Regions from separate parts of the Pseudomonas sp. LBUM1657 genome, predicted to be linked through region 1. Evidence: riboswitches for the same ligand, from Rfam matches in the RefSeq annotation. Region 1 holds a riboswitch; the other holds the start of a gene.
The links. A riboswitch is a leader RNA that binds a small molecule or an ion and turns the genes downstream of it on or off. The one in region 1 is predicted to bind cobalamin.
Positions count from the first base shown of each region.

Region 2: it holds a riboswitch for cobalamin, as region 1 does, so the genes downstream of both, cobO (cob(I)yrinic acid a,c-diamide adenosyltransferase) here and cobW (cobalamin biosynthesis protein CobW) in region 1, are expected to answer to the same signal.

Region 1 covers NZ_CP166799.1:3,649,688-3,664,446, reverse strand. Annotated here, with positions in the region: gene ACA055_RS16870 (fatty acid cis/trans isomerase) at 1-2,252, shown strand, start outside; gene nfuA (Fe-S biogenesis protein NfuA) at 2,557-3,141, shown strand; gene cobM (precorrin-4 C(11)-methyltransferase) at 3,289-4,035, opposite strand; gene ACA055_RS16855 (cobalamin biosynthesis protein) at 4,118-4,531, opposite strand; gene ACA055_RS16850 (CbtA family protein) at 4,528-5,235, opposite strand; gene ACA055_RS16845 (CbtB domain-containing protein) at 5,247-5,450, opposite strand; cobalamin riboswitch at 5,571-5,798, opposite strand; cobalamin riboswitch at 5,987-6,199, shown strand; gene cobW (cobalamin biosynthesis protein CobW) at 6,299-7,360, shown strand; gene cobN (cobaltochelatase subunit CobN) at 7,364-11,230, shown strand; gene ACA055_RS16830 (magnesium chelatase ATPase subunit I) at 11,392-12,390, shown strand; gene ACA055_RS16825 (vWA domain-containing protein) at 12,510-13,055, shown strand; gene ACA055_RS16820 (NADH:flavin oxidoreductase/NADH oxidase family protein) at 13,226-14,449, opposite strand; gene ACA055_RS16815 (MerR family transcriptional regulator) at 14,527-14,759, shown strand, end outside.
Region 2 covers NZ_CP166799.1:1,793,154-1,807,912, reverse strand. Annotated here, with positions in the region: gene ACA055_RS08270 (glutathione peroxidase) at 1-507, opposite strand, end outside; gene ACA055_RS08265 (hypothetical protein) at 561-683, opposite strand; gene ACA055_RS08260 (MFS transporter) at 680-1,888, opposite strand; gene ACA055_RS08255 (MarR family winged helix-turn-helix transcriptional regulator) at 1,941-2,345, opposite strand; gene ACA055_RS08250 (adenosylcobinamide-GDP ribazoletransferase) at 2,531-3,265, opposite strand; gene cobC (alpha-ribazole phosphatase family protein) at 3,268-3,843, opposite strand; gene cobT (nicotinate-nucleotide--dimethylbenzimidazole phosphoribosyltransferase) at 3,840-4,895, opposite strand; gene cobU (bifunctional adenosylcobinamide kinase/adenosylcobinamide-phosphate guanylyltransferase) at 4,892-5,413, opposite strand; gene ACA055_RS08230 (cobyric acid synthase) at 5,473-6,924, opposite strand; gene cobD (threonine-phosphate decarboxylase CobD) at 6,921-7,913, opposite strand; gene cbiB (adenosylcobinamide-phosphate synthase CbiB) at 7,906-8,814, opposite strand; gene bluB (5,6-dimethylbenzimidazole synthase) at 8,811-9,461, opposite strand; gene ACA055_RS08210 (cobyrinic acid a,c-diamide synthase CobB) at 9,458-10,840, opposite strand; gene cobO (cob(I)yrinic acid a,c-diamide adenosyltransferase) at 10,837-11,448, opposite strand; cobalamin riboswitch at 11,529-11,763, opposite strand; gene ACA055_RS08200 (hypothetical protein) at 11,918-12,502, shown strand; gene ACA055_RS08195 (PQQ-dependent sugar dehydrogenase) at 12,571-13,884, shown strand; gene ACA055_RS08190 (O-methyltransferase) at 14,012-14,674, opposite strand; gene ACA055_RS08185 (C40 family peptidase) at 14,690-14,759, opposite strand, start outside.

The sequences.
Region 1 (14,759 bases):
GGGGCGCCGCCGCGCAGGATCCGGCTATCTCTGCTGCCATTTCCTACAGTCGCGACATACAGCCGATCTTCACTGAAAAGTGCGTGGCCTGCCATGCCTGCTACGACGCCGCCTGTCAGCTCAATCTGGGCAGTGGCGAAGGCGCGGCGCGGGGGGCGACCAAGGTGCCGGTCTACGACGGCGAACGCGGCCAGGCCACGGCGCCGACCCGATTGTTTTACGACGCCTTCGGCAAACGCGCCTGGCAGCAGAAGAGTTTCTATTCGGTGCTCGACGCCCAAGGCAGTCAGGCCGCACTGATGGCGCGAATGCTGGAGCTGGGCCACAAAACCCCGTTGCAACCCAATGCCAAGCTGTCTGAAGACATCGTGTTGGGCCTGAACCGGGACAATGTGTGCGCGATGCCAGCGGAGTTCGACGGTTACGCCAGTTCCCATCCGAAAGAGGGCATGCCGCTGGCGGTCACCGGCCTGACCGATCAGCAATACCAGACGCTGCAACGCTGGCTGGCGTCAGGAGCGCCGATTGATGAGCAGGGGCTGGTGCCCAGCGCGAAGGAAGCCTTGCAGGTGGTGCAGTGGGAAAACCTGCTCAACGCACCGGGCGCCCGGGAAAGCCTGGTGGGGCGCTGGTTGTTCGAGCACTGGTTTCTTGCGCACCTCTACTTCAAGGACGGCGAGCCGGGGCATTTCTTCCAGTGGGTGCGTTCGCGCACACCGACCGGCCAGCCTATTGACCTGATCAACACCCGTCGCCCGGATGACGATCCAGGCACCCGGATTTATTACCGTTTGTGGCCGGTGCAAGGCGTGATCGTGCACAAAACCCACATCACCTATCCTCTGAGTGCGCCGAAGATGGCGCGAATCAAAAGCCTGTTCTACAACGGCAATTGGCAGGTCACTGCGTTACCGGGTTACGGACCGGACCACCGGGCCAATCCGTTCATCACATTCGAGGCGATCCCGGCCCAAGCGCGTTACCAGTTCATGCTCGATAACGCCGAATACTTCGTGCGCACCTTCATTCGCGGCCCGGTGTGCCGTGGCCAGATCGCCACCGATGTGATCCGCGACAACTTCTGGGCGCTGTTCCAGGCGCCGGAACACGACCTCTATATTACCGACCCGAACTACCGTGGCCAGGCCACGCCGTTGCTGGCGATGCCGGGGCAGAACGACGACGTCGGCAGCGTCCTGAGCCTGTGGCACAACTACCGTGACAAGCGAAACGAGTACGAGGCGCTGCGCCGTGACAGTTACGCCGATGCGCCCGCGCCGAGCTGGTCGACGTTGTGGGCCGGTAACGACAACGCTTTGCTGAGTATTTTCCGGCACTTCGACAGTGCCTCGGTGAACAAGGGCCTGATCGGCGAGGTGCCGCAGACCATGTGGCTGTTCGACTTCCCGCTGCTGGAGCGCACCTACTATCAATTGGCGGTCAACTTCGACGTGTTCGGTAATGTCTCCCATCAGGCGCAGACACGCCTGTACTTCGACCTGATCCGCAACGGTGCCGAGCAGAACTTCCTGCGCCTGATGCCCGCCGACTCCAGGGATAACTACCTCGACGATTGGTACCAGAGTGGCGGCAAATTCAAGATGTGGCTGGATTACGAGTCCATCGACAATGACAAACCGACGGCGCTGAAACTCGACGAAAAGGACCCAAAACACGACTTCGCCCAGCAGTTGCTGGCCCGTTACGGCGACCTCAATGCGAAGCCTGATCCGATCAATCGCTGCGACGGCGCTTACTGCTCGCGGCCGAACATCGATCCGGCGTGGCAGCGTGCCGAACAGGCCCTGAGTCGCCTGACGTCACGCCCGGCCGCCGGGTTGAAGGTCATCGAGCAGTTGCCGGAAGCGACGATGTTGCGCATCGAAACCACGAGCGGCAAACGCGAGGTCTACAGCCTGCTGCGCAACCGCGCCCACAGCAACGTCGCGTTCCTGCTCGGTGAGTCGCTGCGTTTTCAGCCGGGGCTCGACACCCTCACCCTTTTTCCGGGCGTACTCAGCAGCTATCCGAACTTCATGTTCAACATTCCCGCCGAACAAGTGCCGGCGTTCGTGGACGCCATGGAAAACGCCAAGGACGCCCACCGCTTCGAGAAAATCGTCGAGCGCTGGGGCATACGCCGCAGCCATCCGCAGTTCTGGTTTTACTTCCATGACCTGAGCCGGTACATCCACGAGACTGATCCGGTGGAAGAGGGCGTGCTGGACATGAACCGCTACGAGAATCTTTGATGGCGGCGGCTGCCCCAGTCTTGGTAGCGCCGCCAATCCACTGTGGGGGCGGGCTTGCTCGCGAAGGCGATCGATCAGCCAACATCTGTGCTGAATGTAATGGCCTCTTCGCGAGCAAGCCCGCTCCCACAGGGATCTGCGGTGATCGGTAGCTATTGTTGGCTTTATAAGACGGTCGACAAAAGTCTGGATTGGCGGGGAATCGTCCTATCGTGGCAAGCCGGCTCTAACCCGACAAAAATACTAGGACTTTGTGCCGCGCGATGATTGGCGTAAACTGCGCCCAAGCCTGCGAGGAGTTTCCATGACCGCTATTACCATTACCGACGCCGCCCACGATTATCTGGCTGATCTGCTCTCCAAGCAGAACACCCCAGGCATCGGCATCCGCGTCTTTATCACCCAGCCTGGCACCCAGTACGCCGAAACCTGCATTGCCTATTGCAAGCCGGGCGAAGAAAAACCGGAAGACACGGCGCTGGGGCTCAAAAGCTTCACTGCTTATATCGATTCGTTCAGCGAAGCCTTCCTGGACGACGCGGTAGTCGACTATGCCACCGACCGCATGGGCGGCCAGCTGACCATCAAGGCGCCAAACGCCAAAGTACCGATGGTCAATGCCGACAGCCCGATCAACGAGCGCATCAACTACTACCTGCAGACCGAGATCAACCCGGGGCTCGCGAGCCACGGCGGTCAGGTCAGCCTGATCGATGTGGTCGAAGACGGCATTGCCGTTCTGAAGTTCGGCGGCGGTTGCCAGGGCTGCGGCCAGGCAGACGTCACTTTGCGCGAAGGCATCGAACGCACCTTGCTTGAGCGTATTCCCGAGCTCAAGGGTGTTCGCGACGTCACCGACCACACGCAGAAAGAAAACGCCTACTACTAAGTAAGGTGTTCGCTGCAACCATAAAAAAACGGCGCCCCGTGAGCGCCGTTTTTTTATGGGTGAAATTCACTGACGCCTTCGCGAGCAAGCCCGCTCCCACAGTTAATCGCATTCCAATGTGAGAGCGGGCTTGCTCGCGAAGAGGCCCTATGGGCGATACAAATGCGCATGCCCAGCGCGATACAGCGACGACTCGCTGAAATGATCACTGCCCAGCACCCGACCCACCAGAATCAATGCCGTGCGCCGAAATCCCTTGGCCTCAACCTTCTCGGCAATATCCGCCAATGTCCCCACCACCCAATCCTGATCTGGCCAGGTTGCTCGGTGAATCACGGCGATCGGGCAGTCGGCGCCGTAATGCGGCAGCAATTCAACCAGGATCTTCTCCAGGTGATTGACCCCCAAATGAATCGCCATGGTCGCCCCATGCTGCGCCAGACTACCCAGTTCCTCACCGGCCGGCATGGCGGTCTTGTCGGCGTAGCGGGTCAGAATCACGCTCTGTGATATGTCTGGCAAGGTCAGTTCCGCACCCAGAAGCGCCGCGCAGGCCGCCGTCGCCGTGACGCCAGGGATGATCTCAAAGGGAATGTCGAACTCGCGAAGGTAGCGAATCTGCTCGCCAATTGCCCCATACAAACCCGGATCGCCGGAATGCACCCGGGCCACATCCTGGCCGTTGGCATGGGCGGTCTTGATCAGTTCGATGATCTGTTCCAAGTGCAGTTCGGCGCTGTTGACCACTTGTTCGGCTCGATGGCCTTCCAGCACGGCGGCGGGCACCAGGGAGCCGGCATAGATGATCACCGGGCAGCTGCGAATCAGCCGCTGGCCTTTGACGGTGATCAGTTCCGGGTCGCCGGGACCTGCGCCAATGAAGTAGACGGTCATCGTCGGTTCCTGTGAAAAAAGGGGCTGGGCAAGGCTTCAGATGAAGATTGCTCATGATCGAAGACGGGGATTATCGGGGATTTCAGGCGGCGCCGGCCAATGCCAGGGTTGCCTGGGCATATTTTTGTCGCAAAATCAGCAGTTTCGCCGGGGCCTTGGCCAGGTGTTCGGCCATGGCGAGGGCGGCACTTTCCGCTACGCCGTAGCAACCGGTGCGTTCGAACGCGATGTCCGAATGGTGGCTGAGTTGCGGTTTGTAACCTTTCAATTGCTCACTGCTGAAGTACATCATCTCTAGCCCAAGCTGCTCGGCCAGTGCGATCAGGCCGGGTTCATCGCGCTTCAGGTCGATGCTGGCCAGGGCCTTGACCTGATGAAGCTGGATTTGGTGCGCCTGTAACGCCTGATCGAGCAGCGCCCGCAACGTGCTGACGGGGCAGCCGCGCTGGCAGCCCAGACCGACCACCAGGGTCGGCGCTGTGCTGGTGTTAGTCATGCGTGGTACTGGCCATCGCTTTTGCGGCGGAACAACCAGGCGCTGATCAGGCCCAGGGCCAGCCAGAACGCCATGTTGGTCAGCTGCGAAGCGATTTTGAACTCGGACTCCAGTGCTTCCGGGGCGAGCATCGAGTGCACTTCCGGTTGCGGTGCGCCGATCAGATGAGGAACGGCCAGGATCGCTACGCCAAGGATCTTCATCAGCCAATGGCGGCTGAACGCGATCAGCGCGATGCCGACAGCGGTGGAGGCGGCCGCGCCGATCCACCAGAACTGCCGTTGCGCCAGATCGGCGGCGGCAGTGCCCGGCAGCTCAGGCGGCAGGCCGAGGGTCGGTGCGAGGACGAACGTCGCGTAACCGGCCAGGCCCCAGAGCAGACCCTGAGACGTTTTGGTCGGGGCGCGCAAGGTGTAGAGACCGGCGAGCATCAGGGCAAAACCAACGGCGACCACCAGGTTGCCACCCGTGGTCGACAGCACGCGCTGCCAGCCGTCTTCCGGCTCCCAGGCTTCGGCATCGTGGGTGTGAGCGGTGACAGCGCCGGCGGCGTGTTCGTGAATTTCAACAGCAGCGGGTTCGGACTTTTCGTAAGTCTCGGCCTGCAAAATCAATGGGGAGACCCAGAAGCTTTGCAGCAGGGTCAGCAGCAGGGCGGCCAGCAACCCGGTGAACCCGGCGGTTTGCGCAATACGCTTGATCATGTCGGCAGGTCTCAATGGCACGGGAAAGCGGAGCTGTGACGGGTATCGTGCGCAGCGTTGTGCACCGCTTCGATGTGCGAGAAACCGGCGAAATAGACCAGGCACGCGCCAAGGATCGACGCACACACGGCGGTGGTCAGGCGTTGGGTCAGTGTCGCGGTGGTGCTGGCGGTGCTCTTATCGCTGTTGCTGCCGGTGCTGCTGATGATCGACATGGCGCTTCCCTCTGGTCTGTCAGTGGGTGAATAGAGCGCATGGAAGACCCCTGCGAGACGGGCACGCAGAGTTTCAAACAGCGCCCGCCCACCGCGGGTTTGTTATTCAGTGATCGTATCGGTCACTGTGTGTTGCGGGCCGGTCTCCGGGCTCACGAGGGGCGCTGGCTTTCGCCTGAGCCTGCAAGAGTCACCTTCCCATGCCGAACTGCTGGCACAGTGGATTTGACGCTTCGCTCGCTTACCGTTGCGGGGGCAGCACCGGACTGACATGGCTTTGAGTAAAGCACATGATTCACCGGTTTCCCGTTTCACCCTGTGAAGGGCACCCGTAACAAGGCGTGTAGGAGAGCATGGCCGGGGGTTGGGCGTCAATTGGCATGGGTTCTCACTTGGCTACCGAGTCGCTCCCTTCGCGAGCGAGCCCGCCCCACAGGGGAACGCATTTCAAAATGTGGGAGCGGGCTTGCTCGCGAAGGCGTCATCCCAGCCACCACCGAACGCAGCGTGAACATTGACCCGCCCCCACGCGATGCGTAGCCTTGCGCTTTCGAGGTTCTTCGGCATTAGCCGAAGCTAAGAAGGGAACGCGGTCGATGCCGCGGCTGCCCCCGCAACTGTGAACGGTGATGTTCGCTGCCACGCCACTGCAGGCTCTCTCCATGAGGTCGGCGGGAAGGCGCAGCGAATGCCGGTCGAAAGACTGGCGCACCGTCAGCCAGGAGACCTGCCTCGACACAGATTCTCACTTTCAACCGGGCGGGGTGATCCGGTGGCGAAATCTTCCGCGCGCCCATGCAGCCGCGGTCGTCGTCCCGTATGCCCGCCACCTTGCCAAAGGGCATCCGATGAAAACACTGGCCAAACTCCCCGTCACCATCGTTACCGGCTTCCTCGGCTCGGGCAAAACCACCTTGTTGCGGCACATGCTCGACAACGCTCAAGGCCGCCGCATCGCGGTGATCGTCAATGAGTTTGGCGAGCTGGGCATCGACGGCGAAATCCTCAAGCAGTGCTCCATCGGGTGCACCGAGGAAGAAGCCAACGGCCGGGTCTACGAACTGGCCAACGGCTGCCTGTGCTGCACCGTCCAGGAAGAATTCTTTCCGGTAATGCGTGAACTGGTGGCCCGTCGCGGTGACCTCGACCACATCCTCATCGAAACCTCCGGTCTGGCCCTGCCAAAGCCTTTGGTTCAGGCCTTCCAGTGGCCGGAAATCCGCAGCGCCTGCACCGTTGACGCGGTGATCACCGTGGTCGACAGCCCGGCCGTTGCTGCTGGCACTTTCGCCGCATTCCCGGACCAGGTCGACGCCCAGCGCAAACTTGACCCGAACCTGGACCACGAATCGCCACTGCACGAACTGTTCGCCGACCAACTGGCCAGCGCCGACCTGGTGATCCTCAACAAGGCTGACCTGATCAGCCCTGAAGACCTGGCCCGCGTGCGCCTGGAAGTCGCCGAAGAACTGCCGCCGGCAGTGAAAGTCATCGAAGCCAGCAGCGGACGTCTGCCGCTGGACGTGCTGATCGGCCTCGGTGCCGGTTCCGAAGAACACATCGACAGCCGTCACAGCCATCACGATCACCATCATGAAGGCGAGGACGATCATGACCATGATGCGTTCGACTCGATTTCCATCGAACTGCCGCAGGCCGACGAAAGTTTGCTGATGGACGCTCTGACGCAACTGGTGGTCCAGCACGGCATCCTGCGCGTCAAAGGTTTCGCCGCGATCCCGAACAAACCAATGCGCCTGCTGATCCAGGGCGTGGGCACGCGTTTCGACAAGCACTTCGACCGTCAGTGGGGCACCGATGAAGCGCGTACCACGCGTCTGGTGCTGATCGGCCAGGAACTGGACGCCGCTCTGCTCGAAGCGCAATTGCGCGCCGCGCTCAGCGTTTAAGCCATGCACCTGCTCAGGACTCAGCCCGGCGGTTTCGTCTCGGATGACAACATTGCCGACCTTGGACAAACCCCCGCCGAGCTGGTGATCCTGTGCAGCGGCGACTCAAGCCTCGCGCTGCTCGCCGAAGCGGCGCAGCAATTGCCCGACGATTATCCGAGCGTGCGCCTGGCTAACCCGATGCAGGTGCAGAACCACGCCTCGGTCGATCTCTATGTCGACGAAGTGCTGCAGCACGCGAAAGTCATTCTGATCTCGCTGCACGGCGGCATCGGCTATTGGCGTTACGGCGTCGAGCGGCTGGTGCAGCTGTCGGAGCGCGGTGTGCAGTTGATTCTGGTGCCGGGGGATGATCGCCCGGACCCGGAGCTCAGCGACTTGAGCACCGTGGTCGCCGAAGACCGCGACCGCCTCTGGCAATTCCTGCGGCAAGGCGGCATGAGCAATGCCCTGGACTTTTTCCGTTGCCTGGCCAATCGTTGGCTGGACCGCGACTATGCGTGGGCCGAGCCGCAAACCCTGCCACGCACGGCGATTTACCATCCGCACAAAAGCCCCGCTGAACTGAAGGATTGGCAAGCCGACTGGCAGGCCGATCAGCCGGTAGCGGCCGTGCTGTTTTACCGCTCGCACTTGCAGGCGGCGAACACCGGTTTCATCGATATTTTCTGCCAGCGTTTGCAGGCGGCGGGGTTGAATCCTATGCCGATTGCGTTGGCCAGTTTGAAAGAGCCCGGCTGCCTGACGGTGGTCGAGGATCTGTTGGACGACGTCAACGCCTCGGTGATTCTCAATACCACCGGCTTCGCCCAATCCAGCCCCGAAGCGCCGCACTTGAGGCCGTTTCGCCGCAACATCCCGGTGATCCAGGCGATCTGCGCCCAGGACAACGAACCGGGTTGGCGGGCCAGCGAGCAGGGCCTTGGTCCCCGTGATCTGGCGATGCACATTGCGCTGCCGGAACTGGATGGGCGGATCATCAGCCGGCCGATCAGCTTCAAGGACCTGGCCTGGCGAAGCGAGCGCAGCCAGTCGGACGTGGTTTGTTATCGGCCGCAACCTGAGCGCATGGATTTCGTCGCCGAACTGGCGCGGCGCTGGATCGATCTGGCGCGGGTGCCCAACGCTGAAAAACGTATCGCGTTGATCCTCGCCAATTACCCGACGCGCGACGGTCGCATCGGCAACGGCGTGGGGCTCGACACGCCAGCCACCGCGCTGAATATCTTGCGTGCGCTGCATCAAGAAGGTTATCCGCTACCGGCTGAGTTGCCGGGCAGCGGCACCGCGTTGATCCAGCAGTTGCTCGGCGGCGTCAGCAACGACCTCGACACCCTTGATCAACGTCCGTGTCAGCAAAGCCTGGCAATGAACGACTATCTGCTGATGTTCAACGCGCTACCCGAAACCAATCGCCAGGCTGTACTTGAACGCTGGGGCGCCCCTGAAAGTGATCCAATGTTCCGTGGCGGGCGGATGATGATTGCCGGCCTGCGTTTCGGCCTGACCTTCGTCGGCATTCAACCGGCACGGGGTTATCAGGTTGACCCGAGTGCGGTGTATCACGACCCGGATCTGGTACCGCCTCACGGCTATCTGGCTTTCTATTTCTGGTTGCGCAACACCTACGGCGCCCACGGCGTGATTCACGTCGGCAAGCATGGCAACCTCGAATGGCTGCCGGGCAAAGGTGTCGGGCTGTCAGAGAATTGCTGGCCGGACGCGCTGCTCGGGCCGTTGCCGAACATCTATCCGTTTATCGTCAACGATCCGGGCGAGGGCGCCCAGGCCAAGCGCCGCACGCAAGCAGTGATCATCGATCACCTGATGCCGCCGCTGACCCGTGCAGAAACCTACGGTCCGCTGCGCAACCTTGAGTTGCTCGCCGACGAGTATTACGAAGCGCAACTGCTCGATCCGCGCCGCGCCCGGGAGTTGCAGCGCGACATTCTGCAACTGGTACGTGAAACCCACATCGACCGTGAACTGCAGCTGGACGAGAAGCTCGACAGCGATGCCGATGCGGCGATCTGGCTGCCGCGCCTGGACACTTATTTGTGCGACTTGAAAGAGTCGCAGATCCGCGATGGTCTGCATGTGTTTGGTGAGTCGCCGACGGGGCGTTTGCGCATCGACACCTTGCTCGCGCTACTGCGGATTCCCCGTGGTGACGGGCGTGGCGCGCAATCGAGTTTGCTGCGGGCCGTGGCCAAGGCGTTCTCGTTGGGCTTCGATCCATTGGATTGCGTGCTGGCCGAGCCGTGGACCGGACCGCGTCCGATCGAACTGCTGACCGTTACTGATGAAGTCTGGCGCACGGCCGGCGATACCCGCGAACGTCTGGAGTTGTTCGCGGCCCAGCTGATCTCGCAGAGCCTGAACCAGCCTTCAGCCATGCCCGGCCCCTGTGGGAGCGGGCTTGCTCGCGAAAGCGGTGTATCAGGCAAATCAATGTCGACTGACCCTCCGCTTTCGCGAGCAAGCCCGCTCCCACAGGAAGCTAGTTGGTCTGAGGTGAGCGCCATCATCGACAGTCTGCGTGAAGTCGTCGCTCCAAGGCTGGACGCCTGCGGCCCGGCAGAAATGCGCGGCCTGCTCGACGCCCTCAGTGGCCGTTTTGTCCCGGCCGGCCCCAGCGGTGCACCGAGTCGCGGCCGTCTGGACGTGCTGCCCACCGGGCGCAATTTCTATTCGGTGGATGTGCGCAACCTGCCGACCACCACGGCGTGGCGCATCGGCTTCCAGTCGGCCAGCCTGATTCTCGAACGACACCTGCAAGACCACGGCGATCACTTGCGCCAGCTCGGTCTGTCGGTCTGGGGCACCGCGACCATGCGCACCGGCGGCGATGACATCGCCCAGGCCATGGCCCTGATGGGCGTGCGCCCGGTGTGGGCGACGGGCAGTCAACGGGTCGACGATTTCGAAATTCTGCCGCTGAGCTTGCTGGACCGTCCGCGGGTGGACGTGACCTTGCGCGTGTCCGGATTTTTTCGCGATGCCTTCGCCAACCTGATCCGCCTGTTCGACGCCGCCGTGCAAGCGGTCGCCGACCTCGACGAGCCGGACGACCTCAACCCGTTGGCCGCCAAGGTGCGCGCCGAGCGTGAAGCGCTGCGGCAATCGGGCCTCGATGAAGACGCGGCGCGTCGTCAGGCCGGTTGGCGAATCTTCGGTGCCAAACCCGGTGCTTACGGCGCGGGTGTGCAGGGCGCCATCGACGGTCGTCTATGGCAAAGCCGCGAGGATCTGGCCGAGGTTTACCTGAACTGGGGCGGCTACGCTTACGGCGGCTCCGACGAGGGCACGGCCGCCCGCGATCAGTTCGCCCAGCGTCTGAGCCAGGTGCAAGCGGTGCTGCAAAACCAGGACAACCGCGAGCATGACCTGCTCGATTCCAACGACTATTACCAGTTCCAGGGTGGCATGCTGGCCGCCGTGGAAAGCCTCAGTGGCGAAGCGGCGGCCAGTTACCATGGCGATCACAGCCAGCCGGACTTGCCGAAGATCCGCACGCTGAAGGAAGAACTGAACCGGGTGATCCGTTCCCGGGCGGCCAATCCGAAGTGGATCGACGGGGTCAAGCGTCATGGCTACAAAGGTGCGTTCGAGATGGCGGCCACGGTCGATAATCTGTTTGCTTTCGACGCCACCACGCAGTTGATCGACGATCATCAGTATGCGTTGCTGGCCGACGCGTATCTGCTGGACCCGGCGACCCGGGATTTTGTGCGTGAGCACAATCCCCATGCCTTGCGTGACATGACCGAACGGATGCTGGAAGCGCAGCAGCGGGGGATGTGGAAAGAGCCTGGCGAGTACCGCGAGGCACTGGAAAATCTGTTGCTCGATATAGAAGAAGACAGCTAGTGCGCAAAAACCTGTGGGAGCGGGCTTGTTCGCGAATGTGATCTGTCAGTCGACGATGATGTTGAATGTGACGGCCTCTTCGCGAGCAAGCCCGCTCCCACAGAGATGAAGGTGCCTGTGAGATTTGTTGATGCACCACCGACCATGATGAGAAAACCGACATGACCGACACCCCACATTTCCCGCTCTCCGCCGTGGTCGGCGCCGACGACTTGAAACTCGCCCTGTACCTGACCGCCATCGACCCGAAAATCGGTGGAGTGCTGATCGAAGGACCGCGCGGCATGGCCAAGTCGACCCTGGCCCGAGGCCTTGCGGATCTGTTGGCCAGCGGTCAATTCGTCACGTTGCCCCTGGGCGCTACCGAAGAGCGTCTGGTCGGCACCCTCGACCTCGACGCGGCCCTGAGCGAAGGGCGCGCACAGTTTTCTCCCGGTGTACTGGCCAAGGCTGACGGCGGCGTGCTCTACGTTGATGAAGTCAATTTGCTGCCCGATCACCTCGTGGACCTGTTGCTCGACGTCGCCGCCAGCGGCACCAACCTGGTCGAGCGCGACGGCATTTCCCATCGGCATTCGGCGAAGTTCGTGCTGATCGGCACCATGAACCCGGAAGAGGGCGAGTTACGCCCGCAACTGCTTGATCGTTTCGGCCTGAACGTCGCCCTCAGTGGCCACACCGTGCCGACCGAGCGCGGGCAGATCATTCGTCGTCGACTGGATTTCGACAGCAACCCGCAACGCTTTTGCGCTGAATGGGAAAGTCAGCAGCAGTCGCTGCGCGAACGTTGCCAGAAAGCGCGCAGCCTGCTGGCGAGTATTCCTCTGGACGATGAAGCATTGGCGCAGATAACCGAGCGTTGTTTTGCCGCTGGCGTCGATGGTTTGCGGGCGGACTTGGTCTGGTTGCGTGCCGCTCGTGCCCATGCGGCGTGGCGCGGGGCGAGCGCCATCGCCGAGGAAGATATCGACGCGGTGGCCGAGTTTGCCTTGCGTCATCGTCGTCGCGAGCATTCACCCCCGGCTCCGCAACACAGTCAGCCGCCATCCACCCAGAACTCCAACCCGAGCGAAGGCCAGGGCCAATGGGGTGACATGCCCGCTCAACCATTACCGGTCGGCGCACGCCGTGAAGTGCCGAGCTGGCCAAAAAAGCCCTAGGCATTCGCCCTCGAACTGACGCGGGGGCGAATGCCAGACCCCGCGCCGGACGGCTGGATAACGGCAAACAGGGCAAGCGTCATGTCGCGCGCAGCGGCTCGATCAATTGGCCTGGCACCTTGCTTAACGGCCGTCCGCGTCAACGCGATGATGTGCTGTTTCACCTGCGCACCCGTTCGCCCCATGAATTGTGGCTGGTAATCGTCGACGCCTCGGCCTCGACGCGTCGCCATCAGGCGTTGAGCGATGCCAAGGGCTTGCTCGCGCAATTGTTCGACGACGCCTATCGCCAACGCGCACGCCTGGCCTTGCTGACCGCCAGCGGACATCTGCCCAAATGGCAGGTGCAAGGATTGAAAGCTTCAGCGGGCTTGCGCACCTGGCTCGATGGGCTTGGTGCGGGCGGCGGCACGCCGTTGCTGGCGGCGCTGGGTGAGGCGGGGCGTTGGCTGGCGACACGACAGACGCGTTTTCCGGCGGAACAGCAAAGGTTGTTGTTGGTGACGGATGGGCGGTTGAAGGAGTGGTCGATGTTGCCGGCGCTGGAGTGTCCGGGGCTGCTGATCGACATCGAGCGCGGGCCGATTCGCCTTGGGCGGGCGCAGGTTTTGGCTGCGCAGTTGCAGGTCGAATATCGACATATCGATGTGCTGCTTCCGGGCTGAGATGTGTGTTGTCTGAAAGGGCCTCTTGTGGAGCAAAACACAGACCTCATAAACACCGAAGAACCCTGTGGGAGCGGGCTTGCTCACGAAGAGGGAGTGTCAGTCGCCATCGATGTCGCCTGATACACCGCATTCGCGAGCAAGCCCGCTCCCGCAGGGTTAATCCTGGATTACTTGCCCATCGCCTGCCGGTATTGACGAGTACGCTTGGCGATGTTCAACCGGTCGAGAATCAACGCCCATATCGCCGAGACTTCAGGCTGGGTCTTGCGCCCACGACTCAGGCGATTGAGCTGGAACTTGACCACAGCCATGCTCGCCAAAGCAGCCAGGGGTTTGCGTTTCCAGCGGATCGGCGGCAATTGCGGATGGCTGTTTTCGCCCTCGCGCCAGCGTTTGACCAGATGCGGTTCAAGGGCCAGCGCCGTGCCGATACCTGCCATGGCGATGCCACTGTCGAGCACCTGTTCGACGATCGCCAGGCGCCGAATTCCGCCCGTCACCATCACCGGCATGTTTGCCACACCGGCCAGCTCCCCGGCCATCTCCAGAAAATACGCCTCCCGCGCCAGGGTCCGACCATCACGGGCCTCGCCTTGCATGGCGGGTGCTTCGTAGCTGCCACCGGACAGCTCCAGCAGGTCGAGCTGTTGATCGTTGAGCCACTGGATCACTTGCCGGGCATCGTCGGCGTCGAAACCGCCACGCTGGAAGTCCGCGGAGTTGAGCTTCACCGCAACACAAAACTGCGGCGACACGGATTGGCGCACTGCACTGACCACGGCCATCAGCAAGCGCGCACGATTTTCCAGTGTGCCACCCCAGCGGTCGGTGCGGCGATTGGTCAGCGGCGAGAGGAACTGGCTGATCAAGTAACCGTGCGCGGCATGGACCTGCACGCCAGTGAACCCGACCTTCTCTGCCAGGGCCGCGCTGGTGGCGAAGCGTTGAATAACATCTGCGATGTCGTCTTCGCTCATGGGTTTGGGCTCGGCGAACATCTTCGAGAATGAACCCAGATCCAGTGCCACCGCCGAAGGCGCCAAGGCTTGCTGGCCGAGGTTGGCCATGGTCTGACGCCCGGGATGATTGAGTTGCATCCAGAACTGCGCGCCACCGGAGCGGCCGATTCGCGCCCATCGACGGAAGCGTTCGAGGTGGCGCTCATCTTCCAGCACCACGCCACCAGGGCCGGTCATGGCGCGGCGATCGATCATCACATTACCGGTCAGCAACAGTCCGGTTTCGCCCTCGGCCCAGGCTTGGTACAACCGAAACAGCGCGTCGGAAGGTGCCTGCCCGGTATCGGCAAGGTTTTCCTCCATAGCGGCTTTGGCAATGCGATTGCCGAGGGTCTGGCCGTTGGGCAGATTCAACGCTTGGAAGGGCGACATGCTTGACTCCTCATCAGTAATGAGACGAGGCTAAGCTTAAAGTTAACTTTAATGTCAAGCAGGCAAACGAGGCCGTGATGAAGATTGGTGAATTGGCGCAGGTGAGTGGGTTGAGCGCGTCGCGTATTCGTTTTTACGAGGCTCAGGGCCTGATCCGTCAGGTAGCGCGCCAGGCCAACGGTTATCGGCGTTACCCGCCGCAAGTGTTGCAGACCTTGCAGATCATCCAGTGCGCCCAGCAGGCCGGCTTCAGCCTCGAAGAGCTCAAGCAGCTGTTGCCGGACACGCTGACGGGCGCATTCAAACACGA
Region 2 (14,759 bases), 1.9 Mb from region 1:
GGGATCGTCAGGCTTGGTCAGGCTGGAAAAATTGGCGATCACCTTGCCTTGGCGATCGACCACATATTTGTAGAAGTTCCACTTCGGTGCGCTGGTCTGCTTGGCGAGGATCTTGAACAAGTGCGTCGCACCGTCACCACGGACTTTTTGCGGTTCGGTCATGGTGAAGGTCACGCCGTAATTCACGTAGCAGACCTTGGCGGTCTCTTCGCCGTCCTTGGATTCCTGCTTGAAGTCGTTGGACGGAACGCCGATCACCTCCAAGCCCTGATCCTTGTAACGCTGATTCAGCGCCTCCAGGCTTTTGAACTGCGGGGCGAAGCCGCAAAAGCTCGCGGTATTGACCACCACCAGCGGTTTGCCAGCGAAGCGCTGGCACAGGTCGATGGATTCCTTGGCGCGCAGCTTGGGCAACGAACCTTGCAAAAGGTCCGGGCACTCTGCCGCTTGAGCCAATCCGGTAAACGCGACCAGTAACGCGGGAACTGCCAGCCAGCGCATCAGCATGTCGGTGATCCTTCAGTCATCGTCAACGTGAAGTTACTCGCCCTCGCCACCCGCTAGCAAGCACCCATGCCCAGCTGCATCAAGGCCAGCCCGCCTTGATGCCAGCCCCACCACGCCAGGCCGAGCAACAAGGCGCCGCCAGCAACAATGGCGATCCGCGGCCAGAGACTGTTCATGTCGCGCTCAACCGGGTTTCCAGGCGCGCCACGGGCTGTTCACGCACCGGCCAGTTCAGGGCGGCGGCCACTAGACTCAAGAGAATTGCTACCTGCCAGATCAAGTCATAGCTCCCGGTTCGGTCGTACACCACCCCGCCCAACCAGCCGCCGAGGAACGATCCGAGCTGGTGAAACAGGAAAACAATCCCACCGAGCATGGACAAATTTCGCACACCGAACAAGGTCGCGACGGTGCCGTTGGTCAAGGGTACTGTCGACAGCCACAAAAAGCCCATCGCCATGCCGAACAGATACGCGGTTGTCGTCGTCACCGGCGCCCACAGGAACAGCGCAATCACCACCGCTCGCAGCAGATACAGACCGGTGAGTAAGCGCGGCTTGGACATCCGCCCACCGAGCCAGCCTGCGGTGTAAGTACCAAAAATATTGAACAGCCCGATCAACGCCAGCACCGTGGTGCCGACGGTCGCCGGCAGATGCTGATCCACCAGATAGGCCGGCAAGTGCACGCCGATGAATACCACTTGGAAACCGCAGACAAAAAAGCCGAACGACAGCAGCCAGAACCCCGAATGGGAGCAAGCCTCACGCAGCGCTTCGGACAGGGTTTGTTCATGGCCGAGCACCGGTAATGGCTTGTCCTTGAGCATGCTCACCAACGGCACGATCAATGCCACCAGCAGGCCCAGCACCAGCAACGCCGCGGACCAGCCAAGCCAGCCGATCAACCCCAGCGTACCCGGCAACATGGCGAACTGGCCGAAAGAACCGGCGGCACTCGCGATGCCCATGCCCATGCTGCGTTTCTCCGGCGGCACCGCGCGTCCGACCACCCCGAGAATCACCGAAAACGACGTGCCCGACAGACCGATACCGATCAACAGGCCGGCACTCAGGGACAAGGTCACCGCCGAGTCAGACAGGCCCATGAACACCAGGCCCAGCGCGTACAGAACGCCACCGATCAACACCACTTTCGCCGCGCCGAAGCGGTCGGCCAGCGCACCGGTGAAAGGTTGGGCCAGGCCCCAGATCAGGTTCTGCAGGGCGATGGCGAAAGCGAACACCTCACGCCCCCAGCCGAACTCGGCACTCATCGGTGCCAGAAACAGCCCGAAGCCATGGCGTATACCCAGAGACAACGCAAGGATCAGCGCACTCCCCAACAGAACCCAACCGCACGTACGCCACATCGATGTCATTCTTGTTCTCCGGTAGCGGGTATATACCCGCTTAAGGTCGAACAAACCGGCATCAAGCCAGTTCGTCCAGCAACTTCAGTAAGGTTTCGCGTTTCTCGGCCCCCAGACGGTCAACCAGCCGCTGTTGCGCTGCTTCCCAGGCTGGCAAGGCTGCCGCCAGCCGCTCGGCACCGGCCTCGGTCAACCGGACGATGCGATTGCGCATGTCCTCGCCCTCGACCAGCATCACCAGGCCTTCGCCCTCCAGCACACGCAGATTGCGCCCCAGGGTGCTGCGATCCAGCCCCATCGCCTCGGCCAGGGTGGAAATGCTTGGTTGATCCAGACGCTGCAAATTACACAGCAGAGAATACTGGGCAACGTTGATCCCGAAGCCGTCGAGAGCGCCGTCATAGTGCCTGCTGACGCCACGGGCGGCGCGACGCAGGTTGATGCATAAACATTGGGATTCGAGCATGATGCGTGTATATACCCGCGGTTAAATGAATGCAAGTTTCAAAAATTATTTTGTAGGGTAGATCGCCTTCGCGGGCAAGCCCGCTCCCACAGGTTTTTTGCATTGTTCACACAATAGCGGCATACCACCACCCTACTGTGGGAGCGGGCTTGCTCGCGAAGGCGCCAGAACATCCACATCATAAATCACCTGACCAACACAAGCCCCACCAGCACCGCAGCCTCCAGCAATTCCAGCATCGCCCCCGCCGTATCACCCGTCGTCCCGCCCAACCGGCGCAGCATCACCTGTCGCAACCAAACGAATACCAGCGTCGCCAGCACCACAGCAAAAACACCACTGAAGCCAGCCATCAGCACACAAGCCAACGCACTGACCGCCAATACCTGCTTACCCGCCAAACGCGGCAAATGATCGGCCAACGCCTGCCCTAACCCACCGGCTCGCACATAAGGCGTCGTCAGAAACAGCCCCAACAGCGCAGCACGGCCAATCAATGGAACGACGATCAGGACAGCCGCGTGCTGTTGCTCGATCAATGCCACTAATGCCGCGAATTTAAGCAGCAACACCAGCACCAGCGTCACGACCGCAATCGGCCCGCTGCGAGGGTCTTTCATGATGGTCAGCGTGCGCTCTCGGTCGCCGAAGCCTCCGAGCCACGCATCGGCGCTATCGGCCAGACCGTCCAGATGCAGCGCACCGCTGAGCAACACCCAAACCGTCAGCAGCAGCGCCGCGTGAAGCAGCAACGGCGTACCGAGCAACAACCAGTTCAACGCCCACAAAATCCCGCCGAACAACAGCCCCACCAGCGGATAAAACAGCAGCGAACGACCCAGCTCTTGAGGCGCCGGCATGCCTGGCAGGCGAATCGGCAGACTGCTCAGAAATTGCAGGGCGATCCAGAACGGCAACATGGTCAAAGCGATTCCTTTAACAGTCCGCCAGCCTCGATTGACAGCGAAAACAGCGCGCCGTGACCGACTTCAACGTTGAGCAACTGCTCCCGTGGCAATCCCCGCGCCTGCGCCAGCAGCAACCGCATGACGCCGCCATGGCTGACCAGTAACACCCGCTCGCCCGCACACACATCATGCAAACGCTCAACCGCCGCCAGCACTCGCGTGGAAAAATCCTCAACCCGCTCGCCGTCGGGCGGCGTGTACGAATAAGGGTCGGCCCAGAACAATCCCAACGCCTCGGCATCGGTTTCCATCAGTGCCGCCGCGCTCTGCCCTTCCCAGGCGCCGAAGTGCAGCTCCTGCAGATCTTTATCCAACTGCACTGGCAATCCCAGTTGTGCACCGAGTTCTTCTGCGAACTGCGCACAGCGCTGCAATGGCGAACTGACCAAGCGATCCCAAGGCCCCTGCTGGATCACCGCCGCGTGCATCTGCTCCCAACCCTTTTCGGTCAGCGCATCGTCGAGACTGCCGCGCAGGCCACCGCCGAGTTCGGTTTCGCCGTGGCGTAATAGATCGAGACGCAACGTCATGCCGGGCGATCCGCCACGGCCGCTTCGGCGAAGGTCGCCATCTGCCCGTGAAGATCACAGGCCAGACGCAGCAACGGCACCGCCAACGCCGCCCCGCTGCCCTCGCCCAGACGCAGGCCGAGGTCCAGCAACGGTTCGGCGTTGAGGGTTTCCAGCACATGACGATGACCCGGCTCGGCACCGCGATGACCAAACAACAGCCACTGGCGGCACTCAGGATTCAAGCGCACGGCCACCAACGCGGCAACGCTGCAGATGAACCCGTCCACCAGCACCGCGACACCTTCCTGGGCACACGCCAGATAGGCGCCGACCAGCGCGGCGATTTCGAAACCGCCGAGGTTGAACAGGGTTTGCAACGCATCGCCACGCTCAGCGCCATGCACTGCCAAGGCGCGCTCGATAACCTGCGCTTTATGACTGACACCCGCCGCGTTCAACCCGGTTCCCGGACCGGTCAGATACACCACCGGGCAATCCAGCAGCGCACACGCCAACGCGCTGGCAGCCGTAGTGTTGCCGATGCCCATCTCACCGCCGATAAACAATTGAGCACCTGCCGCGATGGCGCGAAGCGCACTGGCGCGGCCAGCCTGCAAAGCGAGTTCGCCCTGAGCCTGAGTCATGGCCGGACCTTCGACAAAGTTCGCAGTGCCCGGCCCGATGTTCAGGTGACGCACGCCCGGCAGATTCAACGAAGGCGTAACCGTGCCAAGGTCAACCACTTCAAGGGATGCCCCGAGCTGCCGCGCCAGCACGCTGATCGCCGCACCACCGTTGACGAAGTTGTGCAGCATCTGCCCGGTGACTTCCTGGGGAAATGCCGACACCCCTTCGGCGACCACACCATGGTCACCGGCAAAAATCGCGATCCACAACTGATCCAGACTCGGTTTGACCCGTCCCTGCAACCCGGCCAATTGCACCGCCACCGATTCGAGCCGACCGAGAGAGCCGGCAGGTTTGGTCAACTGCTGTTGACGCGCCTCGGCCTGCTCGACCGCTTGGGCATCGATCGGCTGGCACGGGTTCAGCCACCAGGATTGAGTCATAACGCAGTTCCTTTCAAAGTCAGGGGCAGGCCGGCAACGGTCAGGACAACTCGCTGACAGCGTTCAGCCAAAGCTTGATGCAGCCAGCCGGCTTCATCGACATAGCGGCGAGTCAATTCGCCCAGCGGCACGACACCCATTCCGGTTTCATTGCTGACGAAAATGATTTCACCCGGCAACGATGCCAGGCAGTCCAGCAAGGCATCACGCTCGGCGATCAGGCGCTCGGTGTTGTCGAGCATCAGCAGATTGGTCAGCCACAGGGTCAGGCAATCCACCAGCAGGCAGCGTTCGGTGCTGGCGTTTTCACGAAGGATGCGGGCGAGCTCCAGGGGTTCTTCGATCAACCCCCATTCGGCTGGACGCCGGGCGCGGTGATGGGTGACCCGTTCTTTCATTTCGCCGTCAAGGGGTTGGCTGGTGGCGATGTAGGTCACTGCCAGACCACTGTCGCAGGCGAGTTTTTCAGCCAGGCGACTCTTGCCGGAGCGGGCGCCGCCGAGGATCAGTTGCAGCATGGTTCATTCCTTAAAATCTTCTGTGAGACGACTGACGCCTTCGCGAGCATGCAACCACCTCAAAACCCGCAAAGTTCACGCAACAGCCGGGTATCCAGATGCTGCTCCACCAGATCCGCCAGCCGCTCGATATCCCGCTCACGCAACCCGTGGTAATCCACTTCCTGCACATCCTGCAAACCCGCCCAGCGCAACAGCGCACTGCACGCCTCTGGCGATTCAAACAGGCCATGTAGATACGTGCCGAATATTTGCCCATCGACACTTTGCGCACCATCACAGCGACCGTCATCCAACTGCACGGCGGCGTTTTCCAGCGCCGGCCCGGTGGTCACGCCAGCATGGATTTCATAGCCGCTGACCGGTGCGTCTTCCAGCGCCAGGCGCCCGCGCACGTTGCGCAATTGCTTCTCTTCTTCGAGCTGCGTCTCGAACGCCAGCAAACCCAAACCTGCACTGGAACCCGGTGCGCCTTCGAGGCCCAACGGGTCATGCACCTGCTCGCCAAGCATTTGCAGACCACCGCAGATGCCCAATAACTTCCCGCCGTAACGCAGGTGACGAGAGATGGCGGTGTCCCAACCATTGGCTCGCAGATACGCGAGGTCACCGCGCACGCTTTTCGATCCGGGAAGAATCATCAGGTCGGCGGGAGGAATCGGCTGTCCGGGGCCGATGAATTGCAGATCCACTTGCGGGTGCAGGCGCAGCGGGTCGAAATCAGTGTGGTTGCTGATGCGTGGAAGCACCGGCACGAGCACTTTCAGCACCTGGTCGGCCTTGTCGGTCTGGCGTTGATCGATGCCATCCTCGGCTTCCAGATGCAGGTCCATCACGTAAGGCAACACGCCAATCACTGGTTTGCCGGTGCGCTCTTCCAGCCAGTCGAGGCCCGGTTGCAGCAAGGCAATGTCACCGCGAAAGCGGTTGATGATGAACCCTTTGACTCGCGCTTGTTCGGTGGACGACAGCAGTTCCAGGGTGCCCACCAGATGCGCGAAAACCCCGCCGCGATTGATGTCGGCGATCAGCACCACCGGGCAGTCCACCGCTTCGGCAAAACCCATGTTGGCGATGTCGCCGGCGCGCAGATTGATCTCGGCCGGCGAGCCTGCGCCTTCGACCATCACCAGCGGATAGGCCGCGCTCAATCGTTCATGGGAAGCGAGCACCGCTTGCATGGCGATGGCTTTGTAGTCGTGATAGGCGACGGCGTTCATCGTCGTGACGGCGCGACCATGGATGATCACTTGGGCGCCGGTGTCGCTGTTCGGTTTGAGCAGCACCGGGTTCATGTCGGTGTGCGGTTCAAGGTTGGCGGCCTGGGCCTGCACGGCTTGCGCCCGGCCGATTTCGCCACCGTCGGCGGTCACGGCACTGTTGAGCGCCATGTTCTGCGGTTTGAACGGCACCACGCTAACGCCCTGGCGCGTGGCCCAGCGACACAACGCCGTCACCAGCGTGCTTTTGCCGGCGTCCGATGTAGTGCCTTGCACCATCAATGTGGTCATTGGGATTCCTTGGCGTAGGCGTCGAACGCTTGCGCGAGACGTGTCCAGTCAGCTTCATCGGCGGGCAAGCCAAAACGCAGGCTGCTGTTGAGCGTGAACAACCGCAGCAGAATGCCGCGCCGGGCCATGAAATCATGCAGTTCTTCGGCGCGTTCGGTGGTAATCCATTGAAATAGGGCGCAACCGCCCTGGGGTTTAAAACTGTGTTGCTCAAGCAGCCGTGCCAGTCGCTCGCTGGCCACTTCGGTGCGCTCCCGTTGACGGGCATGCCCTTCGATATCCTGCAGGCAGGCTTGCCCCACGACTCGGGTCGGCCCGCTGACCGCCCATGGCCCCACTTGTTCGGCCAGTAACTTGAGCAACTTGCGCTCCGCCAGCACAAACCCTAGCCGCACACCGGCCAGGCCGAAAAACTTGCCGAAGGAACGCAGCACGACCAAACCGACCTGATGAGCAAACGGCGCCAGGCTCAGCTGCGGCGTGTTGTCCATGAACGCCTCGTCCACCACCAGCCAGCCACCGCGCTGGGCCAGTCGTGAATGCCAGTCGAGCAAGCGACTCGGGGTCAGGCTAAGGCCCGTGGGATTGTTCGGATTGACCACCACCAGCACGTCGAGGCTGTCGAGAAAGAAGTCAACTTCCTGCTCCAGCACTTCACGCACGATGTAGCCGCTGCGGCGCCAGGCTTCGGCGTGCTCGGCGTAACACGGCGACAGTACGCCGACCTTGCCGACCCGACGCAAACGCGGCAGCAACTGGATCGCCATTTGCGAACCGGCCACCGGCAGCACCTGGGCAGCACCGTAGTAATCGCAGGCCGCCTGCTCCAGACCGTCATCGGTTTCCGGCAATCGCGCCCAGGCTCGCAACGAAATGTCCGGGACCGGAAACGGCCAAGGCGCGAGGCCGCTGGACAGGTCCAGCCAATCGGCTTCGGCGATGCCGTATTCGAGCGCAGCCTTACGCAACCGCCCACCGTGCTCAAGCATAGAATTCAGCCCCCACGCAGAGAATCAGCAGCCATAACCATACGCCGCGCTGGACCAATTGCCAGCCACGGTCGATGGAGTCAGCATCCGCCGGCACGCCCTCGCCCAGTGGCGGACGCTGATGCAGTTCACCGTGATAAATCGCCGCCCCGCCCAACTCGACGCCCAACGCACCGGCGCCCGCCGCCATCACCGGGCCGGCATTCGGGCTGTCCCAGGTCGGGCCCTGTGTACGCCAGCACTTCAATGCCAGTCGGGTTTTGCCCAGGAGCGCGTAGGTCAACGCCACCAGACGTGCAGGAATGTAGTTGAGCACGTCGTCGACCTTTGCCGCCGCCCAACCGAAACGCTCGAAGCGTTCGTTGCGATAGCCCCACATGGCGTCGAGGGTGTTGCTCAACCGGTAGAGCACCACACCGGGCGCTCCCGCCACGGCGAACCAGAACAGGGCGGCAAACACCGCGTCACTGCCGTTCTCCAGGACCGATTCGGTCGCGGCGCGAGCGACTTCGGTTTTATCCAGTTCGCTGGTCTGGCGGCTGACCAGATAGCCCACGCGAGTGCGGGCTTCGTCCAGATCATCACTGCGCAAGGCTTTGGCCACCGGCTCGACATGCTCGCCGAGGCTGCGCATGCCGAGCGCGCAGTAGAGCACGAGAATTTCGACGATCCAGCCGACATAAGGCGCCCAGGAAAACGCCGTGGCCAGTAAAGTCAGCGGCAACACGGCGATCACCCAGGCGGTGACGCCATGACTGCGCCAGCCGCGCCCTTCACCGTTAAAACGTTGCTCGATGCGGTCGGCAAAACGGCCGAATGCCACCAGCGGATGCCAGCGTTTGGGTTCACCCAGCAGCGCATCCAGCGCAACCGCGGCGACACTCAATAACGCCACACTCATTGACTCACTCCCCAGTAATTCTCATACAACAATTCGCTCAGCGGCCGCGCCTGCGCCCAGCCTTCGAGCACCAGCATCGGCGCCGGATAGAATTCCTTGACCGGACCGAGGCAAAGAATCGCCATCGGCTTGGCTCCGGCGGGCAAACCCAGCAGGTCCGCCAGCGCTTGTGGCTCGAACAGCGACACCCAGCCCATGCCCAGTCCTTCGGCGCGGGAGGCCAGCCACAGGTTCTGAATCGCACAGGACAGCGACGCCATGTCCATTTCCGGCAAGGTGCGACGGCCAAAGATATGCCGCTCGCGATCGTCCATCAGCGCGGCGACCAGGACCTCGGCGCAATCGTTGATGCCTTCGACTTTGAGCTTCATGAACTCGTCGGAACGCTCACCGAGGGCTTCGGCGGTGCGGATGCGTTCTTCTTCCACCAGTCGCTGGATCTTGCCGCGCAGGGTTCGATCGCTGATGCGGATGAATCGCCAGGGCTGCATCAGGCCGACACTCGGTGCCTGGTGCGCGGCTTCGAGCAGGCGTCGCAGCAGTTCGGGTTCGACCGTACCGCCGCTGAAGTGGCGCATGTCGCGGCGCTCGGCGATCGCGCGATAAACCGCTTCGCGTTCGGCTTCGGAGAAGGCGTTGTCGGTCATGGCCTCTTCGCGAGCAAGCCCGCTCCCACAGGGTTTGGATGATCCATTGTGGAAGCGGGCTTGCTCGCGAAGGCGGCCTGAAGATCAGGCGTAAACAGCGCGGCAATCGCCGTTGGATTGGACGGAAAATAAAAGTGCACATAAGAGGCCGTCATCCGCCCCTGACGATAAACCGCCTCCGCCCCACGTCCGCCGTTAGGGCTCAAGCCTCGGGCAATCGGCTCAAGCTCTGTGCTGGTCAGGGAATGGTGATAGGTGTGCCCGCGCAACGAACCTTCAGGCAGCTCGACCGCTTGCAAGGCCAGTGCGGCAAGACGTTTTTGCATCACCGCATCCCCTGCCAGCAGACCGACCAGTTCAGCGCGAGTGCCCTCGACGTCGGTCAACGAATCGAGCAGATAAAGCATGCCGCCACACTCGGCCAACAACGGTTTGCCAGCGCCATGGTGCGCGCGGATCTCGGCCAGCATCGTGATGTTCTGTGAAAGCGCCACGTGGTGCAATTCGGGGTATCCGCCCGGTAAGTACAGGCTGTCTGCCTCCGGCAAACTTGCGTCACGAATCGGCGAGAAAAACAGTAACTCGGCGCCCATGGCCCGCAGCAAATCCAGGCTCGCGCCATAGGTAAAGGCAAACGCCTCGTCACGGGCCACGGCAATCCGTACGCCGGCCAACAAGGGCTCTGCCGCGATCACATCAGGGGCGGCGAATTCCACCGCTGGTGGCAGCGCGACCTCGCAGCTGCTGGCCAGGGCATCGGCCGCCGCATCCAGACGCACGTCCAGATCATTCAACTCGCTGGCCTGAACCAGCCCCAAGTGACGGCTCGGTAATTCGATCCCGGTTTCTCGGGACAAGGCGCCGTACCAGCGCAGGCCTTCAGTCAGGCTGCCTTCGAGCAACTGCGCGTGACGCAACGTGCCAACGCGATTGGCCAACACCCCGGCAAACGGCAAATCCGGCTGATAGCGCGCCAGCCCCAACGCCAGTGCGCCAAACGTCTGCGCCATGGCGGTGCCGTCGATCACAGCAAGCACCGGCACACCGAAGTGTCGCGCCAGGTCAGCACTGGACGGCGTACCGTCGAACAGGCCCATGACGCCTTCGATCAGGATCAGATCGGCTTCGCCCGCCGCTTCCCACAACAACCGGCGACTTTCCTGCTCGCCAACCATCCACATGTCCAATTGATAGACCGGCGCACCGCTGGCGCGCTCGAGAATCATCGGATCGAGAAAGTCCGGGCCGCATTTGAATACGCGGACCTTGCGCCCCTGATTGCGGTGCAAACGGGCCAGCGCGGCAGTCACGGTGGTCTTGCCCTGACCGGAGGCCGGCGCGGCAATTAATACCGCCGGGCAATGACGTGGTTGATTCACAGCTCAACGCCTTTTTGCGCTTTGATACCGGCCTGAAACGCGTGCTTGATCACGCCCATTTCAGTGACGGTGTCAGCCAGTTCGATCATTTCCGGTTTGGCGCCGCGACCGGTCACAACCACGTGCTGCATCGGCGGACGCGCCTGCAGATCGCTAAGGACTTGATCGAGGTCGAGGTAACCGTGTTTCAGAGCGATGTTCAATTCATCGAGCACCACCAGGCCGATGGACGGATCGCGCAGCAGTTCCTGGGACACAGCCCAGGCGGCTTCGGCAGCGGCGATGTCACGCTGGCGGTCCTGGGTTTCCCAGGTAAAACCCTCGCCCATCACATGAAATCGCACTTGCTCCGGGAAGCGGCGGAAGAACAATTCTTCGCCGGTGCTGTTGCGGCCCTTGATGAACTGCACCACGCCGCACTGCATGCCGTGCCCCAGGGACCGGGCGAGCATGCCGAAGGCCGAGCTGCTCTTGCCTTTGCCGTTGCCGGTCAGCACCAGCAGCAGGCCGCATTCATTCGGGGAGTTGGCGATGCGTTCGTCGATCACGGCTTTTTTGCGCAGCATGCGCGCCAGATGGCGTTCGTCACGATCGGGGGTATCAGTCATGGGGAGCTCTCCGTTGAGGCTGGATAACGGCGGGCAGGCACAAGAATAGACGGCAAGAAGCCTGGCATCGCCCACCGTGATGCCGCTGGATGAATCAGGCCGGTCTCCGGGCTCATGAGCGGCGTTAAGCCTGACTGCGCGCCTTCCCATGTCGACAGTCGACACAGTGGCTCAAGGCGCAATCTTTACTCATTTACCGTTGCGGGGGCAGCGTCGGGATCATGACTCTTCGTCGCTTGAAGATAGCCACTCACCGACTTCCCTGTTTCACTCTGTCGACCTCAGCCACAGAGCACCTGAAACAAGCCGCGAAGGTTAGAGGGTTGGGGGTGGAGCGTCAATTGAAGACAGGACGTCGCTGAGTGAATAACTGCCGTCGATCACCTGATTGATGTCAATCTTGTGCCACACTCTCGGCAGTGATATCAAAGAGCCACAAACCTACACCACAATAACAAGGGTAAGCCACATGCAAGGCATGATCATCAGCAATCCGAAGCTGGAATTCCTGCGCCCGGTGCTGGAACGCTGGTTTGACTGTATCGACCGTTACAACGCCGTTCGCGGTGATAACGACACGCCTTACTGGTTCGACGAAAAAGCCAACCTGGGCCTGCTCTCCGCCGCAGCCTGGATGGCGGAAATGGTCACGCTGCAACAATCGCCGACCCGCAAACAGACCGAAGAAGGCGAGCGTAACAGCCGTGCCGACCTGTTTATCGCCACTGCCGAACAACGCGCTTACCTTCAAACCACACAGCGCTGGCCACGGGTCAACAGCCTGAACCTGACCCAAGCCCTGGTCGACATCACCAGCGACGCGAAGAGAATCAGCTACGCCAGCGACCTGAAACTGGGCTGCCTGTTCGTCGCACCGCAAAAAGCCCAGCAAAGCGCCACACCGGAAGAGCTTCAGGACATGGTCGACGACCTGCAAAAGGAAAATTCCTGCGCGGTGGCCTGGTATTTCCCCTACGCCTACCGCAAGTTGCGCAACGAAGCCGGCAACTACCACCCCGGCATCGCCGTGCTGATCAAGGAAGCCCGCGGCTGACCGGTTGAACCATCGCGTCTTCATGCTTCTCTATTGATCAGGTCACTGCATTCATAGGGAAGATCAGCATGCGCAAGCCTCAGTTCGTTTTTGTTATCGCGCTCGCCGGAGGGCTCGCCGCCTGTGGTGAAACCTCCAGCCTGCAAGTCTCCGACGGCACCGGACCGTCGCCCAAGCTGCCAGAACCGAACAAGACCCTGATCCCGACGGTGAACATCGCCCCGGCGATCGGCTGGCCGGACGGCACGAAACCCACCGCCGCCACAGGGACTCAGGTGGCGGCATTTGCTGAAGGCCTTGATCACCCGCGCTGGCTCTACGTGCTACCCAACGGTGACGTGTTGGTCGCCGAAACCAACGCACCGCCCAAACCCGATGACGGCAAAGGCATTCGCGGCTGGGTCATGGACAAAGTCATGAGCCGCGCAGGGGCCGCCGTCCCCAGTCCGAACCGCATCACACTGTTGCGGGACAAAGACCACGACGGCATCGCTGAAACCCGCACGGTGTTCCTGGAAAACCTCAACTCGCCTTTCGGCATGACCCTGGTCGGCAATGACCTGTACGTCGCCGACACCGACCGCTTGCTGCGTTTCCACTATGAAAATGGCGATACGGCGATCAAGTCGCAGCCGATAAAAGTGGTCGACCTGCCGGGTGGGACGCTGAATCACCACTGGACCAAAAACGTCATCGCCAGCAAGGACGGCAGCAAGCTGTACGTCACGGTCGGCTCCAACAGCAACGTCGGCGAAAACGGCATGGATCAGGAAGAAGGTCGCGCGGCGATCTGGGAAGTGGACCGCGCCACCGGCAACCATCGGATCTTCGCTTCGGGAATTCGCAACCCGAATGGATTGGCCTGGGAGCCTCAGAGCGGCGCATTGTGGACGGCCGTCAATGAGCGGGACGAAATCGGCAGCGACCTGGTACCGGACTACATCACTTCAGTGAAGGACGGCGGGTTCTACGGCTGGCCTTACAGCTACTACGGCCAACATGTCGATGTCCGCGTGACGCCGCCGAATCCGGAGCTGGTGGCCAAAGCCATTGCGCCGGACTACGCGGTCGGCCCGCACACCGCGTCACTGGGCCTGACATTTGCTGAAGGCAACACATTGCCGACGCAGTTCAAGGAGGGCGCATTCATCGGCCAGCACGGCTCCTGGAATCGCAAACCACACAGCGGCTACAAAGTGATTTTCGTGCCGTTCAGCGCCGGCAAACCGACCGGGCAGCCGGTGGATGTGCTCACTGGCTTCCTCACTGACGACGAAAAAGCCATGGGTCGTCCGGTGGGTGTAGTGATCGATCAGCAGGGTGGCCTGCTGGTGGCGGATGATGTGGGGAACAAGGTGTGGCGCGTGTCTGCGACTAAATAAACCGTCCCGGCGAAACACATCACCCTGTGGGAGCGGGCTTGCTCGCGAAAGCTGTTTCACATTCAACAATGATGTTGGCTGAAAGACCGCTTTCACGAGCAAGCCCGCTCCCACAACGGATCAGCGCTTAGCGTTTGCGGCAAAGCGTCAACCCATCACCCAGTGGCAACAACGACAGATCCACTCGCACGTCATCCTTCAAGGCGCAATTGAGCGCCTGGATGGCTCGGGTGTCTTCGCTGTCAGAATTCTCCTCAAGCACCCGCCCGCTCCACAGCGTGTTATCGAACACCGCCAGACCGCCGACCCGCAGCAAGCGCAATGCATGTTCCAGATAGGTCGGGTAATTGGCCTTGTCGGCATCGATGAAGATCAGATCGAACTGTCCGCCCTGCCCTTGCTGTTCAAGCTCCGCGAGTGTGTCCAACGCGGGGGCCAGACGCAGTTCAATCCGCTCGGCAAGCCCCGCCTCCTGCCAATAACGGCGCGCGGTGGCGTTGTAGTCGCCGGGAATATCACAGCAGATCAGCGAGCCGTCATCCGGCAATGCAGCCGCCATGCACAAGGCGCTGTAACCGGTGAAGGTGCCGACTTCCAGCAGACGCCTGGCGCCAGTGAGCTTTACCAGCAAAGCGAGAAATTGCCCCTGCTCCGGCGCCACCTGCCAGCGCGCCATGGGCAGCGCCTGGGTTTCGTCGCGCAAGCGCTTGAGCAGCGGCGTTTCCCTTAGGGAAACGTCGAGCAGGTATTGATACAGGGAATCGTCGAGATTGAGCGTGCGAGCGGTCATGACAACCTCCGCGGTCTACGGGTTATGTGCCAAGTGCTCAGGTTGCAGGACGCGCTTGGCGCTCAGATAGGCTTTCTGCCAGTAG